Regions from separate parts of the Mesorhizobium sp. L103C131B0 genome, predicted to be linked through region 1. Evidence: predicted binding sites of a transcription regulator. Region 1 holds the regulator's gene; each other region holds the start of a gene.

Region 1 (4,693 bases):
GCAGCCAATCGCCATTGTGGTGCTGGCGACATGTTGCGCCCTCGCCACGCGATCGCGGCCGAGGACGCATCTGTTCTGCATGGCCGCGATGCTGTGCGCGCTCGGCGTCGTCGCCGCCAAAGTCGAGACTTGGCGCGCCGGAACGCAGATGCTCGGCTCCGAGATTCAGACACGGCTGACCGGCCGCGTCGTCAGTCTCGAACAGATGGAAAGCGGCCGCATCAGGCTGACGCTCGATGTGGTTTCGACCGCTTACCCCGAGCTGCGCTACGCCCCGGAGCGGGTCAGGCTCTCGGCGCGGACCGTTCCCGCCGATATGACCGCCGGCTCCCTGATCACCGGCTATGCCAGGCTGTTGCCGCCGACCGGTCCGGTGCGGCCGGAGAGCTACGATTTCTCCTTCGACAGCTATTTCACCGGTATCGGCGGCAGCGGCTTCTTTCTCGGCAATCCGAAAACCATTGCTACGCAGGGACCGCCGCCGCTGACCGCACGGCTCTCCTCGGCAATCGAGAACGCGCGCGAAAACATTGCCGACCATATCAGGGGCAAGATCGGCGGCGCCGAAGGCGAGATTGCCGCGGCGCTGATTGTCGGCGTGCGCGCCGGCATCCCGGACGAGGTCAACGAAGCGATGCGGCGCACCGGCATCTACCACATCATCTCCATCTCCGGCCTGCACATGGCGCTGGTTGCCGGCACCATCATGGCGTTGCTGCGTGGCGCCTTTGCGCTGTTTCCCGTTTTCTCTTCGCGCCGGCCGGTGAAGAAATATGCGGCCGCGGCAGCGCTTGTCTCGATCGCCGCCTATCTCGTTATTTCAGGCGTCGTGGTTGCCGCCGAGCGCAGCTTCATCATGCTGGCGGTCATGCTTGTCGCCGTGCTGTTTGATCGCGCCGCACTCACCATGCGCAATCTGGCGATCTCCGCCATTGCCGTCATCCTGGTGTCGCCGCACGAGGTGGTCGGTCCCAGCTTCCAGATGTCGTTTGCCGCCACCGCCGCCCTTGTCGGCGCCTATGCCGGCTGGGCCGATTACCGCGCCGACAAGGTGAGAACGCCGCCGGCAAAGCGCTCCTTCGTCGGCTTCCTGTCGCGAAAATTCGCGCTGGCCATGGGCGGCCTCGCAATGACCTCGATCATCGCCGGCAGTGCAACCTTGCTGTTCGCCATCTGGCATTTTCAGCGTGTGTCGCCGCTCAGCCTGATCGCCAATCTGGCCGTGATGCCGATTGTTTCGTTGATCGTCATGCCCTTTGCCGTGCTCAGCGCACTGGCGATGCCGTTCGGCGCCGACGGGCCGTTCCTCTATGTGATGGGCAAAGGTCTGATGGCGATGATCGCTATATCGGCCTGGATTTCCGAGCGCTCCCCGGTCGACGCCGTCGGGCTGATCTCCATCCGCTCGGTGCTGTTAGTGGCGGTCGCCCTCGTCATCGCCACCATGGCCACCACCTGGCTCAGGTTGGCGGCCGTGCCTTTCGCGCTGGCCGGCCTGTTGACGGTGCCGCAGGTGCTTACGCCCGACGTGCTCATATCCGAGCATCTGGTGGCCATGCCGATCGGTGGCGGCGAACTCGCCCTCAACCGCGAACGCTCCAACGAATTCACCACGGACAATTGGAAACGGGCGCTGCGGGCCAAAACCATTATCCCACCTGAGATTTTCGAGGCAACAGATACGCGGTTCGATCTCGATCCGCTCGATCTGCCGCCCGGCTCGCCCTTCTATTGCACCGGCGATCTCTGTATCGCCCGGCACCCTTCCGGAGCCATTGTAGCGCTTGCGAAAGACCGCAAGACGGCGCGGCCGGCCTGTGCCTTCGCGAGCCTGATCGTCATCGATGACGCCACCGCCTACAATCCGTGCCGCGACCCGCTGGTGCTGGTCGTGACGAAGAAACAGCTGGCCCGCGACGGCAGCGCCGCCGTCTTCTTCGATCCGCAATCGGCAGCTGCAGCGCCAACCATCCGCTTCGCCGTCGACAAGCCGTATCGCCCCTGGCACGAGCAACGCCGCTTCTCCCGCGAAGCGCGCGGCCTGCCGCCTTACAACCAGCGTGAAAAGTACAAACCCAAGCCGGCTCAGTAGCGCCGGATCAATCCGACAAGCTTGCCCTGCACCTTCACCCTGTCCGGTCCAAAAATGCGGGTCTCGTAGGCCGGGTTGGCGGCTTCCAGGGCGATCGAGGCGCCCTTGCGGCGGAAGCGTTTCAGGGTCGCTTCCTCATCGTCGACCAACGCCACCACGATCTCGCCGGGGCTGGCTGTGTCGGCATTGCGGATGATGACCGTGTCGCCATCGAAAATGCCGGCCTCGATCATCGAATCGCCCTTGACCTCGAGCGCGTAGTGTTCGCCGCCCATGATCATATCGGGCGGCACCGAGATCGAATGGGTCTGATGCTGGATGGCGTCGATCGGCACGCCGGCGGCGATGCGTCCCATAACCGGGATTGAAATCGCGGAAACGGCATCGTCATTGCCGGCCGACATCGAACGCGACGGCGAGCCCGGCTTGATCTGGCGGCCGAGACCGCCTTGGCCCAACGCGCCTTGTCCTTGGCCGCCTTGCCCTTGGCCGGTTTGACCAAGACTGCCCTGAATGACGCTCGGCGAAAACTTCCTCGCCGCATTGAGGCCTGGTGCGATCGAGTCGGGCAGCCGCAGCACTTCCAGCGCGCGCGCCCGGTTCGGCAGCCGGCGAATGAAACCGCGCTCCTCAAGCGCCGTGATCAGGCGGTGGATGCCGGACTTGGAGGCGAGGTCGAGCGCTTCCTTCATCTCGTCGAAGGACGGCGGGATTCCGCTCTCCTTCAGGCGTTCATGGATGAACATCAGAAGCTCATGTTGTTTGCGCGTCAGCATCGCGGCCCCCAAGGGTTCTGAAACCAGAATCAGAAAAAACAAACCCAGAACAAACACTATCTGTTCCAGTTGTGTTCCGCAACCTTTTAAAGTTTAATGAATGTGTTGACGTTTTGTTCAGCGTAACGTTCGGCGCTGCGAGCGCCGCTCGTAGTCGTTGGCCGGCAACGGGGTGAAACGAAGACAAAGTGCCCTGCGTCGTCGGCTACGATCGCCGCTTCCTTTTCGGACGGGGCTGCGCAGCATCCGCGCCGGGTTCACTCTGGGCATAGACCTGCAGCGTGTAGCCGATGTGAGCGGTCATCAGAGTTTTCGCACGTTCGACGTCGCGATCGAGGGCCGCTTCCATCAGGGCGGTATGGTGTTCGATCGCCACGGCGTCGCGCAGGGCCGCCACGGCCTTCCGGTGGCCATCCGTGCGGCCGGCGGCGGCGCGCAGCGTCGGGGCCAGACCCAGAAAGCGGTGATGGCGATGCAATTGGTCGGAAATCGTCGCATTGAAGCGCAGCAGCCAGCTGGATGTCGCGGCACTGAGCAGCGCCGCATGGAAGGCATCGTGTTTTTCGTACCACGCGTCGACCGCATCATCCGATGGATCGTCGAGAACAGACCCGCACCGTGAGAGACGATAGTGGGCGGCAACGACCGCGTCTTCCCACTCACGGTCGCCCTCCTCGATCGATTCCACCAGCAGGGGCAGTTCGACCACCAGCCGCGCACGCGCCAAATCCTCGAGCTCCGCCCGAGAGACGGGAGCGACCGCAAACCCGCGGTTGCTGATGGCGGTCACAAGCCGTTCCGCCTCCAGCCGCGACAGCGCCTCGCGCAACGGCGTCCAGCCGATGCCGTAGGTGTTGCGCAGCGTGCTCAGCTTCAACGGCGCGGCAGGCGCCAGCCGGGTCGCAAGAATATCGCGCCTGAGCAGGCGATAGGCCGCTTCCGTCTTCGAGGTCTGCTCGTCATCCAGCATCGTGATCCATCAGACATAAACGCTCGGCGGATCATTATATATCAAAGCCTTTCAATGGGTGAATTATATATAATGTTTGACAGTTCAAGGGCGACCACTCAAGATCGCCGGCATGTTTGGGCGGCAGGCTCCGCCGCGCGCGTTTGTCCATGGAGGGGCGCCGGATCATGAGCACGACACCCGATCTCGCTACAATCGAAGCAATGGATGCCGCCGATCCGCTGCGCTCCATGCGCGAACGCTTTGTCTTGCCGCAAGGCGTGATTTATCTCGACGGCAATTCCCTGGGCGCCGCGTCAGCGGTCGTCTTCAGCGAACTGCAGCAGGCCGCCACGCAGGAATGGGCGCACGATCTCATTCGCGCCTGGAACACCGCCGGCTGGTTCAACATGCCGGTGGAACTCGGAGATCAGCTCGGGCGACTGATCGGCGCGGCTGATGGGCAGACGGTGGTCTGCGACACAACCTCGATCAACATCTACAAGCTGCTGCACGCAGCGCTCGGCATGCGGCCGGATCGGTCGGTCATCGTTGCCGAGGGCGACAGTTTCCCGACCGACCTCTACATGGCCGAAGGCGTCGCCTCGACCCGGCCGGGAACGCGGCTGCGGCTGGAGGGCGTCGACGCGGCCGCAATCGAGGAGCTGATCGACGACAGCGTTGCCGTCATCCTGGTCAACCACGTCAACTACAAATCCGGCCAGTTGCGCGACATGGCGGCGCTGACGCGCAAGGCACATGACGCCGGCGCGCTGATCATCTGGGATCTCTGCCACACGGCCGGCGCCTTGCCGGTCGAACTTGACCGTGCCAATGCCGATTTCGCCGTCGGCTGCACCTACAAATACCTCAATG
Region 2 (4,693 bases), on a different contig from region 1:
ATGGCGCATGGCGCGGCGCATGATGCGGCGCAGCACATAGCCGCGGCCTTCGTTCGACGGCAGCACGCCGTCGGCAACCAGGAAAGAGGACGAGCGCAGATGATCGGCAATGACGCGGAAGGAGGCGACCGTCTCCTTGTCGGGTCCCTGCCCGAGCGCTGACGAGGCCGCATCGATCAGATGACGGAACAGGTCGGTCTCGAAGACGCTCTCCACCCCTTGCAGGATGGAGGCCATGCGCTCCAGGCCCATGCCGGTGTCGATCGACGGCCGCGGCAGGTCGATGCGCTCATCCTTGGTGACCTGCTCATATTGCATGAACACCAGGTTCCAGAATTCAAGGAAGCGGTCGCCGTCCTCCTCCGGGCTGCCGGGAGGGCCGCCCCAGATGTGCTCGCCACGGTCGATGAAGATTTCCGAGCACGGCCCGCACGGTCCGGTGTCGCCCATAGCCCAGAAATTGTCGGAGGTCGGGATGCGGATGATGCGGTCATCGGAGAAACCGGCGATCTTCTTCCAGAAGCCGGCCGCCTCGTCATCGGTGTGATAGACGGTGACCAGCAGCTTGTCCTTGTTCAGCCCGAACTCCTTGGTGATCAGGTTCCAGGCCAGTTCGATGGCGCGCTCCTTGAAATAGTCGCCGAAGGAGAAATTGCCGAGCATTTCGAAGAAGGTCAGATGGCGCGCGGTGTAGCCGACATTGTCGAGGTCGTTGTGCTTGCCGCCGGCGCGCACGCTTTTCTGCGCAGTGGTGGCGCGCGAATAGGACCGCTTCTCCAGGCCGGTGAAGACGTTCTTGAACTGCACCATGCCGGCATTGGTGAACATCAGCGTCGGGTCGTTGCGCGGCACCAGCGGGCTCGAGGCCACGACCTCGTGGCCCTCCTTGCGGAAATAGTCGAGGAATGTCGACCGGATCTCGTTCACGCCACTCATGAGTGCTGCCTTTTCGCGAAAACCGCCGGCACGGCCGGCGGACACTGGTCTCTGCTTTTTAGAAGATTGACTTGGCCTTTTAGCGGGCACGCCCCACCCTGTCCAGAAACACGGAATTGGGCCAATCCGGCAACTGCCAAGCCGGCTTCACGCTGCCCAAAAACGAAAACCGCCGGCGCGAAGGCCGGCGGTTTGAAACGCAATACTAAAGAACTCGGTTACTTAAGCATCGGATAATGGACTGGATTTATGGCCGAACTCTGGCCGTGCCCTACATGGCGCCGGATTCTTCCTCGAAGCCGTCGTCGCTTTCGCCGCGCTCGGGGCCGCCATTTTCGAGAAACTTCTCGGCAATCAGCCCGGCATTCTGCCGCAGTGCCAGTTCGATCTCGCGCGCCGTGTCGGGATTGTCGCGCAGGAACAGTTTGGCGTTTTCGCGACCCTGGCCGAGACGCTGCGAATTGTAGGAGAACCAGGCGCCCGACTTCTCGACCACGCCGGCCTTGACGCCGAGATCGACCAGTTCGCCGGTCTTGGACACGCCCTCGCCATACATGATGTCGAACTCGACCACCTTGAAGGGCGGCGCCAGCTTGTTCTTGACGACCTTGACGCGGGTCTGGTTGCCGACGACCTCGTCGCGGTCCTTGACCGAGCCGATGCGGCGGATGTCGAGGCGCACCGAAGCGTAGAATTTCAGCGCGTTGCCGCCGGTCGTGGTTTCGGGCGAACCGAACATGACGCCGATCTTCATGCGGATCTGGTTGATGAAGATGACCATGGTGTTGGAGCGCGAGATCGAGGCGGTCAGCTTGCGCAGCGCCTGGCTCATCAGACGCGCCTGAAGACCGGGCAGAGAATCGCCCATCTCGCCTTCGATTTCGGCGCGCGGCGTCAGCGCCGCCACCGAATCGACCACCAGAACGTCGATGGCGCCGGAACGCACCAGCGTGTCGCAGATTTCCAGCGCCTGCTCGCCGGTGTCGGGCTGCGAGATCAGCAGGTTTTCGAGGTCGACGCCGAGCTTGCGGGCATAGACCGGGTCGAGCGCGTGCTCGGCATCGACGAAGGCACAGATGCCGCCCTTCTTCTGGGCTTCCGCCACCGTGTGCAGCGCCAGCGTCGTCTTGCCCGAGCTTTCCGGCCCGTAGATCTCGACGATGCGGCCGCGCGGCAGGCCGCCGACGCCAAGCGCGATGTCGAGGCCCAGCGATCCGGTCGGCACGGTTTCGATCTCGACGACCTGCTCGTTGGCGCCAAGCCGCATGATCGAGCCCTTGCCGAAGGCGCGCTCGATTTGCGACAGCGCCGCGTCCAGAGCCTTTGATTTGTCCACCGCTTTGTCCTCTACAAGCCGCAAAGAATTCTGAGCCATGATACATCACCCCTTGGTCGTCAATGAAGGCCGGACAATCCGTAATCCCTGCCCATTTTGTACTACTTTTGTTCTCGTTTGGCAAGAGGGGTCAAATATCTGAAAAGCAACCTTTATCCGGATTTGTTCTTTTTTTGTCTCATGGTTTCGTTTCCGGATGTATCCACCATTGGGCCAGACGCGCCGGCTGTTTCGATCGGCCGAATCGCCGGCTTGCCTGCGAAGCTCCGCCGCACAGCGTAGCGCTTGTGCGGCTCGAATAACAAAGGTCATATCGCCGTTATGGTGAAATCAGCAAAGATACTGGCGGTGGGCGGCGCCCATATCGATCGCCGCGGCCAGGTGTCGGGCACGTACGTGCCCGCGGCGTCCAACCCCGGCACGATGCGCGAGGATGTCGGCGGCGGCGTCTTCAACGCGCTGCGCAGCCTGGTGCGGCGCGGCGTCTCGGCCTCGCTTTTGTCGGTGCGCGGCGGCGATGCCTCGGCCGAGACGGTTGCGCGCGCCATCGCCGACTCCGGCATTGCCGACCTGTCGGCGGTTTTCCTCGACCGCACGACGCCGAGCTACACGGCGCTGATCGATCGCGACGGCGAGCTGATCACCGGCTTTGCCGATATGGCGCTCTACGATTTGGCGTTCCCCAAGCAGATCCGCCGCTCCAAGGTGCGCGAGGTGGTCGCCGAGGCCGATGCGGTGCTCTGCGACGCCAATCTGCCATCAACGGCGCTGGAGCGGCTGGTGGGGCTCGCCGCCGGCAAGCCGGTGTTCGCCATCGCCATTTCGCCGGCCAAGGTGGTGCGGCTGATACCGGTGCTGAAGGAACTCGCGCAGGTCTTCATGAACCGGCGCGAGGCCATGGTGCTGGCCGGCGTCGATGCCAATGCCACCGAGCGCGAGACCGTCGACGGACTGCGCTGCAGCGGCCTCACCAGTGGCGTGGTGACGGCGGGCGACGGCCCGGTGCTGGGATTCGACGAAGCCGGCGCCTTCTCTATCCTGCCGCCGGCGCCGAGAAAAGTCGCCGACGTCACCGGCGCCGGCGACGCGCTGGCCGGCGCCACCATCGCTGCCCTGCTGCGCGGCCTGGCATTGCGCCAGGCCCTCCGCGAAGGCGTTGCCGCGGCGACGCTCGCCATCGAAAGTTCGGATGCCGTGCCGGCCTTCACCGCCGCGACCTTCACCGAGGCACTGGCTCTTGTGCCCGACGCGCAGGAAATGGCATGAGGGCGGCCAATTGCCATTGCCGGAGCGCCACGTCCAAGCGGACGCGCGGATCTCCGGATCGGAGACCATCATGACACCGCAAAGCGCCCGCCCCTTCATCGACCTCCACGCGCCCGTGGCCGAGGCGCTCGCCGCTGGCCGCCCCGTCGTGGCCCTGGAAAGCACCATCATCACCCATGGCATGCCTTACCCCGACAATGGCGCCATGGCCGCCAATGTCGAAAAGATAATCCTGGACAATGGCGCGGTGCCAGCGACGATCGCCGTGGTCGCCGGCCGCATCAAGATCGGGCTTTCCGACGGCGAGCGCGAGTCGCTGGCGATGACCGGCGACGCCATGAAGCTGTCGCGCGCCGATCTCGGCTTTGCGGTGGCGCAAGGCCGCACCGGCGGCACCACGGTCGCCGCCACCATGATCGCCGCTGACATGGTCGGGATAAAGGTGTTCGCCACCGGCGGCATTGGCGGCGTCCACAAGGGCGCGGAAAAGAGCTTCGACATCTCGGCCGATCTCGACGAGTTGGCGCGCACGCCGGTCATCGTCGTCTCGGCCGGCGCCAAGGCGATCCTCGACATCGAAAAGACGCTGGAAGTGCTGGAGACGTGCGGCGTGCCGGTGATTGGCCATGGCTGCGAGACGATGCCGGCCTTCTGGTCGCGGCATTCGCCGTTCCGCGCGCCGCTGACCCTGCACAGACCGGAAGAGATCGCGCATTTCTACAAGACCAGGGCGGCACTTGGCCTGGTCGGCGGCATGCTGATCGCCAACCCGGTGCCGCAGGACGATGAAATCCCGGCCGACGAGATGGCCGGCTATATCGAGGCCGCGCAGACGGCGGCGGAAGTGCAGAATGTGACCGGTAAGGCGGTGACGCCCTTCCTGTTGGGCAAAATCCTCGAACTGACCGGCGGCCGGAGCTTGAAGACCAACATCGCGCTGGTCGAGAACAATGCGCGGCTGGCGGCGAGGATTGCGACGGCGCTGTAGGGTCAAAACCAATCGCCTCGGCTTTGAATCTGTCCTACCGGTCGAATGCAGGGCTGAATTTCAGCTGCCCGGTCGCGGGCTCGCTCTGGAAGGGGAGTGATTGCACATATTGCGCGGGCAGTTCTTGATAGCTCAAATTGCCGTCGCTTCTGAAGCCGAAGCGCCCG
Region 3 (4,693 bases), on a different contig from region 1:
GCTGCCAAGCCAAACTCGAGTACACTAATCATGACTTCACCTTCGGGCTCGACGCCCGCCGAGGCGCAAGCCTTTCTCGACGCCCATCCCGAAATCGAAGCCTTCGATATCGTCTTGACCGACGCCAACGGGGTCGGCCGCGGCAAGATCGTGCGCCGGCATGAGCTGAAAAGCATCTTCGAGGGCGGCCGCCACATGCCGATCTCGATCCTCGGCCTCGACATCACCGGCGAGGATGTGCACGAAACCGGGCTGATCTGGACGACTGGAGACGGCGATCTCAGGGCATGGCCGATCCCCGGCACGCTGGTGCCGCTTTACGGCACGAACCCGCCGCGCGGCCAGTTGCTGATGGCGATGTACCATCTCGAGGGACAGCCTATGTCGTCGGACCCACGGCTGGCGCTGGCCAGGCAGGTCGACATCTTGGCGGCCAAGGGCCTCTATCCCGCCGGCGCCTTCGAACTCGAATTTTTCCTGCTTGCCAATGAGCGTGACGCCGACGGCAAGGTAAAGCCGGCGGACGCCGTGCTCGACGGCCGCCGCTCGGCCAAGACGGAAGTCTATTCCGTCGACCATCTGCACGGCATGGAGCCGCTGTTTTCCGACATCTATGCCGCGGCCAAGGCGCAAGGCATTCCGGCCGAAACGGTGATTTCCGAATACGCGCCCGGCCAGTACGAGCTGACGCTGAACTATCGCAAGGATGTCATGCGGGCGGCCGACGACCTCGTCATGTTGAAGCGGCTGGTGCGGGCGCAGGCGCGCCGCCATGGTGTCACCGCCTGCTTCATGGCCAAGCCGATCGAAAAATACGCCGGCTCCGGCATGCATTTCCATGTTTCGTTGCAGGACAAGAACGGCCGCAACGTTTTTGCCGAGGCTGGCGGCGAAAGCTGGTCGCTGCCGCTGCTGCAGGGGCTCGGCGGGCTGATCCAGACCATGGCCGAATCGATGCTGGTGTTTGCGCCGCACGCCAATTCCTGGCGGCGCTTCGTCTCGCAGTCCTATGCGCCGGTGGCGCCGACCTGGGGCGTCAACAACCGTTCGGTGGCGCTGCGCATCCCGGCGGGCGACGCCAAGAACCGGCGCATCGAGCACCGGCCGTCGGGTGTCGACGCCAATCCCTACCTGATCGCGGCAACGGTGCTGGCCGGCATCATCAAGGGTCTGGATGAAGGCCTCGACCCCGGCCCCGAAACCACTGGGAATGGCTATGAAGCCGCCATCACGCGCACGACCATGCCGGTCGACTGGCGCGCTGCGATCGAGGCGGCGCGGGCATCGAGCTTCCTGAAAGAAGCGCTTGGCGAGGATCTGCATCGCACCTTCGTGGCGATCAAGCAGTCGGAGTATCTGCGCGTCGCCCGCACCGTCAGCGAGCTAGATTACCACCTCTACCTCCACGAGGTCTGAGAGACCGCCTGGAACTCGGGCAGTCGTCCTGCTAGCCCGACGATCAGGCGGCGATTACTTTTTCGCCGCCTGCATCAAATGAGGTGGCGCTGCAGCCTTCAAGAACATATCATGAACGGATGAGCGCACCCACCGTCCGTGAAAAGCTGGCAATCCTGTCTGACGCCGCCAAATACGATGCTTCTTGCGCCTCGTCCGGCTCGGCGAAGAAGGATTCGCTCCAATCCGGCGGTATCGGCTCCACAGAAGGCATGGGCATCTGCCATTCCTACGCGCCGGATGGCCGCTGCATTTCGCTCCTGAAAATCCTGCTGACCAATTTCTGCATTTACGATTGCAGCTACTGCATCAACCGCTCGTCATCGAATGTGCGCCGCGCCCGCTTCAGCATCGACGAGGTGGTGAAGCTGACCATGGATTTCTACCGGCGCAACTACATCGAGGGCCTCTTCCTGTCCTCAGGAGTCATCCGCTCCCCGGACGAGACCATGGCCGAAATGGTGGAAGTGGCGCGGCGGCTGCGGCTGGACGAAAAATTCTCCGGCTATATTCATCTGAAGACCATTCCGGAAAGCTCGGCCGAACTGGTCGAGCAGGCCGGGCTCTACGCCGATCGGCTGTCTATCAACGTCGAACTGCCGACCGATGAGGGCGTCAAGAAACTGGCGCCGGAGAAGAAGCCGGAAACGATCCGGCTTTCCATGGCGAACCTGCGCCGGAAGATGGAGGAAAAAGCCGAGCCGACGCTGAGGACCAAGAAGCGCGAACGCTTTGCGCCCGGAGGTCAGTCGACGCAGATGATTGTCGGCGCCGACAAAACATCCGACGACGGCATTTTGCACACCAGCGCGCGGCTCTATGGCAGCTATCACCTGCGGCGCGTCTATTATTCCGCCTTCAGCCCAATCCCGGATTCGTCATCGTCGCTGCCGCTGCAAAAACCGCCGCTGATGCGCGAGCACCGGCTCTATCAGGCCGACTGGCTGATGCGTTTCTACGGCTTTTCGCAGCCGGAAATCCTCGCCGGCAGCAGCGACGGCATGCTCGATCTCGCCATTGACCCCAAGCTCGCCTGGGCTTTGCGCAATCGGGCGAGGTTTCCCGTCGACATCAACCGCGCCGACCGCGAAGCGCTGCTGCGGGTTCCGGGTCTGGGCACCAAGGTGGTGGCGAAGATCCTTGAAACCCGCCGCCACCGACGCATGCGGCTGGAAGATGTCGGACGGATCTGCCATTCGATCGCCAAGCTGAGGCCCTTCATCATCGCCGAAGGCTGGTCGCCGGGCGGACTCACCGACAAGACAGGCCTGCGCGACACGATCGTAAAGTCCTGCGAACAACTGTCGCTGTTTTGACCATGCAGCCGGCTCAGCTCGACCTTGCCCGATACACTGTCCGGCTAGCGAGCCAGACCGATTTCGCCGGTTGGCGCGATGCGGCACGGCGTCTGGCGCTGAATGAGGTCCGACCTGAGGATATTAGTTGGGGTGTCGGGTCCGACGCCAATGATCCTCAAGATGCCTTGCCGGCGGTGCCAGAGGGCGCGCAGCTTACCGTCCCGCGCGAGTTCATCGCCCATGCCGAAACCGCCTTCTGCCACTCCGACCCCGGCCGGTTTGCCTTTCTCTACTGGATGCTTTGGCGCCTGCGCACCGAGCCGAAACTGCTGGCGATCGCATCCGATCCCGACACCAGGCGGCTCGAAGCCATGGAAAAGGCGGTGCGGCGCGACAGCCATAAGATGCATGCCTTCGTACGCTTCCGGAAGATCGGCGACGGCGAGAACGAGCGCTACGTCGCCTGGTTCGAGCCGGAGCATTTCATTGTCGAGCGCAACGCGGATTTCTTCGTCCGGCGGTTCACCGGCATGCGCTGGACCATCCTGACGCCCTATGCCTCCGCCGACTGGAACGGCGAAAGGCTGGCGATCGGGCCGGGTGCGGCCAAGGGCGATGCACCCGATCAGGACGACACCGAGGCGTTGTGGCTGACCTATTTCGAAAACATCTTCAACTCGGCGCGGCTCAAGGTGAAGGCGATGCAGAAGGAGATGCCGAAGAAATATTGGCGGAACCTTCCCGAGGCCTCGCTCATTCCAGATCTGATCGCAGGAGCGGACGAGGCCGCCAGGGATATGATTGCCAGACTGCCGACAACGCCGGCGCCGCACCACGCCAAGCTGCAGGCAAGACATTGGCCGAAGCCCGAGCCGGCCGAGGCGCCGGATGAAGACGATGCCAAGACGATTTCCGATTTGCGCGAGGCTGCAAAGGGTTGTCGTCGCTGCCCGCTCTGGCGCGACGCGACACAGACCGTGTTCGGCGAGGGGCCGGATGACGCCAAAGTGGTCTTCGTCGGCGAACAACCTGGCGATCAGGAAGATCTCGCCGGCAAACCTTTTGTCGGGCCAGCGGGCAAAGTGTTCGATGCGATTCTCGATGACGCAGGCGTCGACCGGCAAAAAGTCTACGTCACCAACGCCGTCAAGCACTTCAAGTTCGAGCCGCGCGGCAAGCGCCGCATCCACTCGAAGCCAAATACCGGCGAAGTCCAGGCCTGCCGCTGGTGGATCGGCCGGGAGCTTGAGCTGATCAAGCCGGACCTCGCCGTGGCGCTTGGGGCAACGGCGGCGTTGTCGCTGCTGGGCAAGGCCATTGCCGTGACGAAAATGCGCGGCCAGTTGATCGAACGCGAGGATGGCTTGCGCGTGTTCATCACCATCCACCCCTCCTTTATTCTGCGTATTCATGAGCCCGCGGACAAGGAGGCAGAGCGCGAGCGGTTTCTCAGGGATATGAGAGAGGTGAAGCGGCTGATGGGGTCGTGAGATGAGCGAAAGCCTCAGCGACATCGTCATCCGCGGGCGGAGCAAGGAGTGAAGCGACGCAGCGCAGACCCGAGGATTCATGCCGCGACGTTTGGACGCTGCTACGGTGCAGAATTCTGCTCCGCTGCGCTCGACGGCTAACATCACGGAATGGACCCGGGGCTTCGCGACGGAGCTTCGCTCCTGCTTCGCCCAGGGATGACGAAGCTGAGTGGCTTCAGCCAATCACCTACGGTCGTGAATCCAACGTTGGAAACTTCGGCCGCCACGGCCAGATTAACTGATTAGGATTGCCCTCAGATCGTTCACATTCGTACCCGTCGGCCCCGGCACGAACAGATCGCCGATCGCGTTGAACGCCGTCCAGGCATTGTTGCCGGCCAGCATCGCCTTGGCGTCGATGCCGGCGGCACGCATGCGCGAGACAGTTGAGCCATCGGCAAAGGCGCC
Region 4 (4,693 bases), on a different contig from region 1:
ATGGTCAGACTGCATGATGGCCACGGCCGCTTCGTCGCCGCGGCGCGGAGCAATCGCGGCGGCTTTGCCAATTTCCTGGCGTCGACGAAACGTCGCGCCGCGCCCATCCATGTGCCGGGCAGCTACCGCTTCAGCGTGTCTGTGCCGCCCGGCTGGCGCTCGAGCAGCGCCAACGAGGTCCAGTCGCAGCACCTCCGGCCGCTGCCGGGCTCGCCCACCGGGCTGGTCTCGGAATCAATGCTGCAGCCGGTCGGCCTGTTTGCGATACGCCGGCTCAGCGGCCGCGTAGCGGACGGTGTCTCGGCGAGCATCTCGGTGATGGCGAAAGGGCAAGAGGTGGCGGTGCATCCGCTCAGCGATGGCTTCCGCCTCGATCTGCCCGATGACGCCGACGCGATCGAAATCACCGGCGGTGGCATGGAACGACGACTGGCCTTGTCGGCCTACCCGACCGAACTCGGCCTGCTGTCGCCCGAGAACGCGGCTGTCGACAGCGCCGCGTCCTTGCAGGCCATCGGTTTCGACGATGTCACGACGCGCGGCCTGCGCAAGGTGCCGTCAGGTTATGCCGGGTTGACCTGGTTCAACCTGAACGCACTGGCGCGCGATCATACCGAAGGCAGCGAAGGCTACGTCAACGGCAATATCTCGGGAGACCATGTCTGCTATACGAGCAGCGGACACCCGGCCGAATTCTCGAGCGACAAACCGTTCGGGTTCCATTCCGTGATGCTGACAGCGGCATGGTTGAAGTCCGAAGGCGAAACCGCACTGGTCGAGAGCTGGCTTGGCGACCGGCTGATCGCCAGCGACACGATCGTCCTGTCGGCACTGGCGCCCGTCCACTATGCGCCGATGCTGGCGGCGGTGACGCGCGTGCGCCTCTCCACGAGTCACTACTGGCAGCTCGTGCTCGACGATCTGGTGGTTGTGCGCTGAAGCGTGTCGCGATTAATCGGGGTGAAAGGGTTTATCGCGGATTGGAAGCACCGTTCGCGGTGACCTGCGAGAGCTTGCCTTTTTTGACCAGCACCGGTTTCAGATAGGTTTTCTTCATTTTCCACTCTCCACGTCGGGCACCCAAAGCCCTGTTCCCGGCCAGACGGCACGAGGCGTCGGATAATCGGCTGCTAGACTGCGACCGGCCCGGAGCCGTTACCATTGTCGGCTGTAACCTGCGAGAGCTTGCCCTTCTTGACCAGCACCGGCTTCGAATAGGTCTTCTTCATGCCGCATCTCCAGTGTCAGGCGAGGCCGCCAGATCAGGCGACAGTCCGACTCAACGACCTCACTCGATCGGGCCGGAACCCGCTCCATTGGCGAGCGCCGTTACCTGCGAAAGCTTGCCTTTTTTGACCAGAACAGGCTTCGAATAGGTTTTCCTCATAGTGAATCCTCCAAGCTTACGCGATAATGCCAGACGGATCGGCACTGTCAACCTTCGCGGCCTCGCTGTCCCATCCCGGTTTTTCTTGGCGCCGATGCGCTAACTGCAAGTCCACCTTCATCGACAAAGCGTTGTTCTTGGGCGTGCATGGCGTGGCCGGGTTGCGGTGCGAAAAATGTCCGAAACTGCGGCGGGTCTGGCCTGGTTGGTCGGCCTGCTCAAACAGAGCGGCAATGCAGCGCGGACTGGCCCAGCCTAAACATTGGCCTTGCCGTCGCGCCGCACTCACAGTTCCTTTTCCGCCAGTTCGCGGAAGGCATCGGGAACCGAGCGCCGGGCTTCCAGCGCCACGGCGCCATAGCCGACAGCCTCTCTGCCAAAGCGCTGGCGGATCTTGTCGATGGCGCGGTCGGCGCCAAAGCGCGCCAGGCCTTGCCTGCTGCCGGGTCGCTGCTTTTCATCGGCAAGCCCGAGCGGCAGCTCCAACTGCAGCTCGGCACTTTCTTCCAGCTGCGACACCGAGATCGCCAGCAGCGAGATGGTCTTCTCCCGAGGGTTGGCGGCCAGCACGCCGCGCACCAGCTCCCCGGCGATTTCGGCCAGCATCGCGGTTGCCGAAATCGGTTGCTCGAGCGTCAGCGAGCGTGTGACCGCGTGCAGATCGGCGAAACGCACGCGCACCGTCACCGTGCGCCCGGGCCGTGATTTCGCCCTGAGCCGGCTGGCGACCCGGTCTGCCAGATGCAGCAGGACGGGTCCGAAGATACGCGCCTCGGCCGGCCGTCTGCCAAGCGCCGACTGCGCGCCGGCGGAATGCGACCGCCTGTGGGTTTCGAGCTTTCGCGAGTCGCGGTTCCATGCCAGCGACGCCAGCTTTTCGCCGGTGGCGGGCCCGAGCAACCTTCGCAGCGCCCCGCTATGCGTCTTTGCCAACTGGCCGATGGTCTCGATGCCGATCTCGGCCAGCCGCGCCTTGGTCGCCGGGCCGACGCCCCACATCAGGCCGACCGGCAGATCATGCAGGAAGGCAAGTTCGGTGTTCGGATCGACCACCACCAGGCCGTCGGGCTTGGCCACCTGCGAGGCGATCTTGGCCAGATGCTTGGTGCGCGCCACGCCGATCGAGATCGGCAGGCCGAGATCTGCCCGGACGCGCCGACGCACCGTGGCGGCGATCTCGGCCGGCGGCCCGAACAGATGCGTGCAGCCGGCGACGTCGGCAAAGGCTTCATCGATGGAAATCCGCTCGACCAGCGGCGTGAAATCGTCGAGCACCTTGATGGCGGCGTCGCCCAGCCGCTGATAGTCGGCGAAATGGCCGCCGACGAAGATCAGTCCGGGGCAAAGCTCGCGCGCGCGTCGTCCGGGCATGCCGCCACGCACGCCGAAAGCCCTGGCTTCGTAGGAAGCGGCAAGCACGACGCCGCCGCCGACGGCGATCGGCTTGCCCCTGAGCGCCGGGTCGAGCAACTGCTCGACCGAGGCGTAGAAGGCGTCGAGATCCGCATGCAGGATGGTGGGCTCCATCCTGACCGTTCCCTTTGCGGCGTTGCAGCATTAGCCGCGTCTGTTGTGAGAGGCGTTTTTGCCGAACAAATAGAGAACAAACAGGGCCTATTGTCAAGCGAAGCCGTTGTCGCTGGCCGGCCCGTTCCAGGTCGGGCTGTCGAGTGCTCCGCCTGGGCATCGGACCTGCGGAACATTGTCTCTCGCCTCGGCGTTCATATCCGCGACGGGACGCTGTTTTTGTGGAGGCCGGTATGGGCCAGTTCGAGATGATCGACCTTGTCAGCGTCGTTGACGCCTGCACGAGCGATCGCGTTGCCGGGCACTGCGTGTCAATGGCCAGGGCGGTGGAGGAGTTGCGAGTGCTGACCGGTGATTTCGTATCGCCGGACGAGACGGTGGCCAACGCGCTGTCGGCAGTGGCGCTGGGGCGCGGCTGCGCGGTGGTGTTTGACGAGCGAGCGGGCGCCGACATCTTGCTGACGCCGTAGCGGGGCGGCGCCGGGTTGTGGCAGCCAGAAGAGTCGAACAGCGTGCAAAAAGCTGTGCAGGCATGGCCCATAAGCGGGGCGTGGAAAATTTCTGCGCGTGGTGTATTCTCCAGGACGCAAGCGGTCGCAGACCGCATAGGGGGAGAAATGACATGCCGAGGGTTTCGGAACTCTTTTTCAAAACTGCCATCTTGTTCCTGATGTTGGGGATTGCGGCCGGCCTGCAGATGGCGATCTCGGGCGACCACGCCGCTTTTCCGGCGCACGCGCATATCAATCTGCTCGGTTGGGTGACGAGCGCCATCTTCGGCGGCTACTACGCGCTCAATCCGCAAAAGGCGGCGCGTCGCGTCGCCATGATCCACTACGGGCTCTACACTCTCGGCTTGGTGATCATGCTGCCGGCGCTGTACGTGATGCTGCAGGGAAACCCGGCGCTTGAACCGATCGTCGCCGGCGGCTCGCTCATTATCGCCGCTGCCGTTCTGGTTTTTGCTTTCGTGGTGTTTTCGCCCGAAACGGCGCGCTCGGTGTCCGGCGTGGTTCCGGCCTCTCGCTGACTTTTCGCGCGCGGCGATCAAAGTCCGACCCGCGTTCGCGACCCGCGACACGGGTTGGCCAGGCCGATGTCCGCAGCCGCTGGCTGCGGTGTCTATCGCCGCGTCGGCGCTTAACATACCCGAGTCCCACCACGTATTATTTCGTGACTATTTGGCGCCGGAACCTTCCCAGATATCGCGCGTTGCGGCGACTGTATTCGCGCTGCCTTATATATAGGCAGACTTGAGTACGTCCACAGCATGGGTTGGGGGAGGAGCAGGACACCATGTCGAACAGAGAAATCGGAACGTCGGCCTCACTGGGCCGACGCATCGCCGATCTGAAAGCCAGGATGCGAGACGCCAGCGTTACTGAACACGAGATGCAGACCTTCCAGAAGGTCGCTGCCATCATGGGGGGTGTCGAAGGCTCCCTACGCCTCGACGCCGACGACTTGATCGCGGCGTCCTTCGTCACCGAGGCGCTCGGCGATCCCGCGTCGAATTGAAGCCATGCGCCCGTCGGCACTAAGTGCCGGCGGTCGATGGCCCGTTTCGCCGGTCGTCTGCGATACTGGAGAGTGTGCGCACCGCCCGCCGCGGCGGACGATCTCTTGCGCACTTGAAGATTTCAGGCGAGCGGCCTCAACGGCGCTTGGAACATTGGACTTCGCGTTCGTGCTCTCGGCTGCCTCGCGGCTGTCGAAGGTGTGTCGCCGTCGCCGTCCAGTCCTTGACCACAAGGGCTAAATTTAACCAAACCGCCGAGG

The links. The regulator LexA, encoded in region 1, represses DNA repair genes until DNA is damaged. The targets are predictions, from matches to a motif close to TGTTCNNNNTGTGTTCNG.
Region 2: recA (recombinase RecA) is a predicted target of LexA. The motif match lies at 2,370-2,387, and genes of this name have one in related genera.
Region 3: X730_RS147680 (putative DNA modification/repair radical SAM protein) is a predicted target of LexA. The motif match lies at 1,517-1,534, and genes of this name have one in related genera.
Region 4: dinB (DNA polymerase IV) is a predicted target of LexA. The motif match lies at 2,976-2,993, and genes of this name have one in related genera.

The regions. Positions count from the first base shown of each region.
Region 1 is NZ_AYXC01000015.1:11,077-15,769, reverse strand. Features, by position in the region: gene X730_RS143515 (ComEC/Rec2 family competence protein) at 1-2,092, shown strand, start outside; gene lexA (transcriptional repressor LexA) at 2,086-2,868, opposite strand; gene X730_RS143525 (GntR family transcriptional regulator) at 3,074-3,838, opposite strand; gene kynU (kynureninase) at 4,006-4,693, shown strand, end outside.
Region 2 is NZ_AYXC01000005.1:81,879-86,571, forward strand. Features, by position in the region: partial or broken gene alaS (alanine--tRNA ligase) at 1-936, opposite strand, end outside; gene recA (recombinase RecA) at 1,208-2,311, opposite strand; gene X730_RS153255 (carbohydrate kinase family protein) at 2,594-3,538, shown strand; gene X730_RS153250 (pseudouridine-5'-phosphate glycosidase) at 3,609-4,526, shown strand; gene X730_RS153245 (N-acetyltransferase) at 4,561-4,693, opposite strand, start outside.
Region 3 is NZ_AYXC01000009.1:161,005-165,697, forward strand. Features, by position in the region: gene X730_RS147685 (glutamine synthetase family protein) at 31-1,416, shown strand; gene X730_RS147680 (putative DNA modification/repair radical SAM protein) at 1,536-2,771, shown strand; gene X730_RS147675 (UdgX family uracil-DNA binding protein) at 2,774-4,243, shown strand; gene X730_RS147670 (glycerate kinase) at 4,520-4,693, opposite strand, start outside.
Region 4 is NZ_AYXC01000019.1:94,883-99,575, reverse strand. Features, by position in the region: gene X730_RS140305 (hypothetical protein) at 1-939, shown strand, start outside; gene X730_RS1000000166670 (hypothetical protein) at 1,131-1,229, opposite strand; gene X730_RS1000000166665 (hypothetical protein) at 1,289-1,387, opposite strand; gene dinB (DNA polymerase IV) at 1,673-2,914, opposite strand; gene X730_RS140315 (hypothetical protein) at 3,148-3,384, shown strand; gene X730_RS140320 (hypothetical protein) at 3,537-3,944, shown strand; gene X730_RS140325 (hypothetical protein) at 4,211-4,432, shown strand.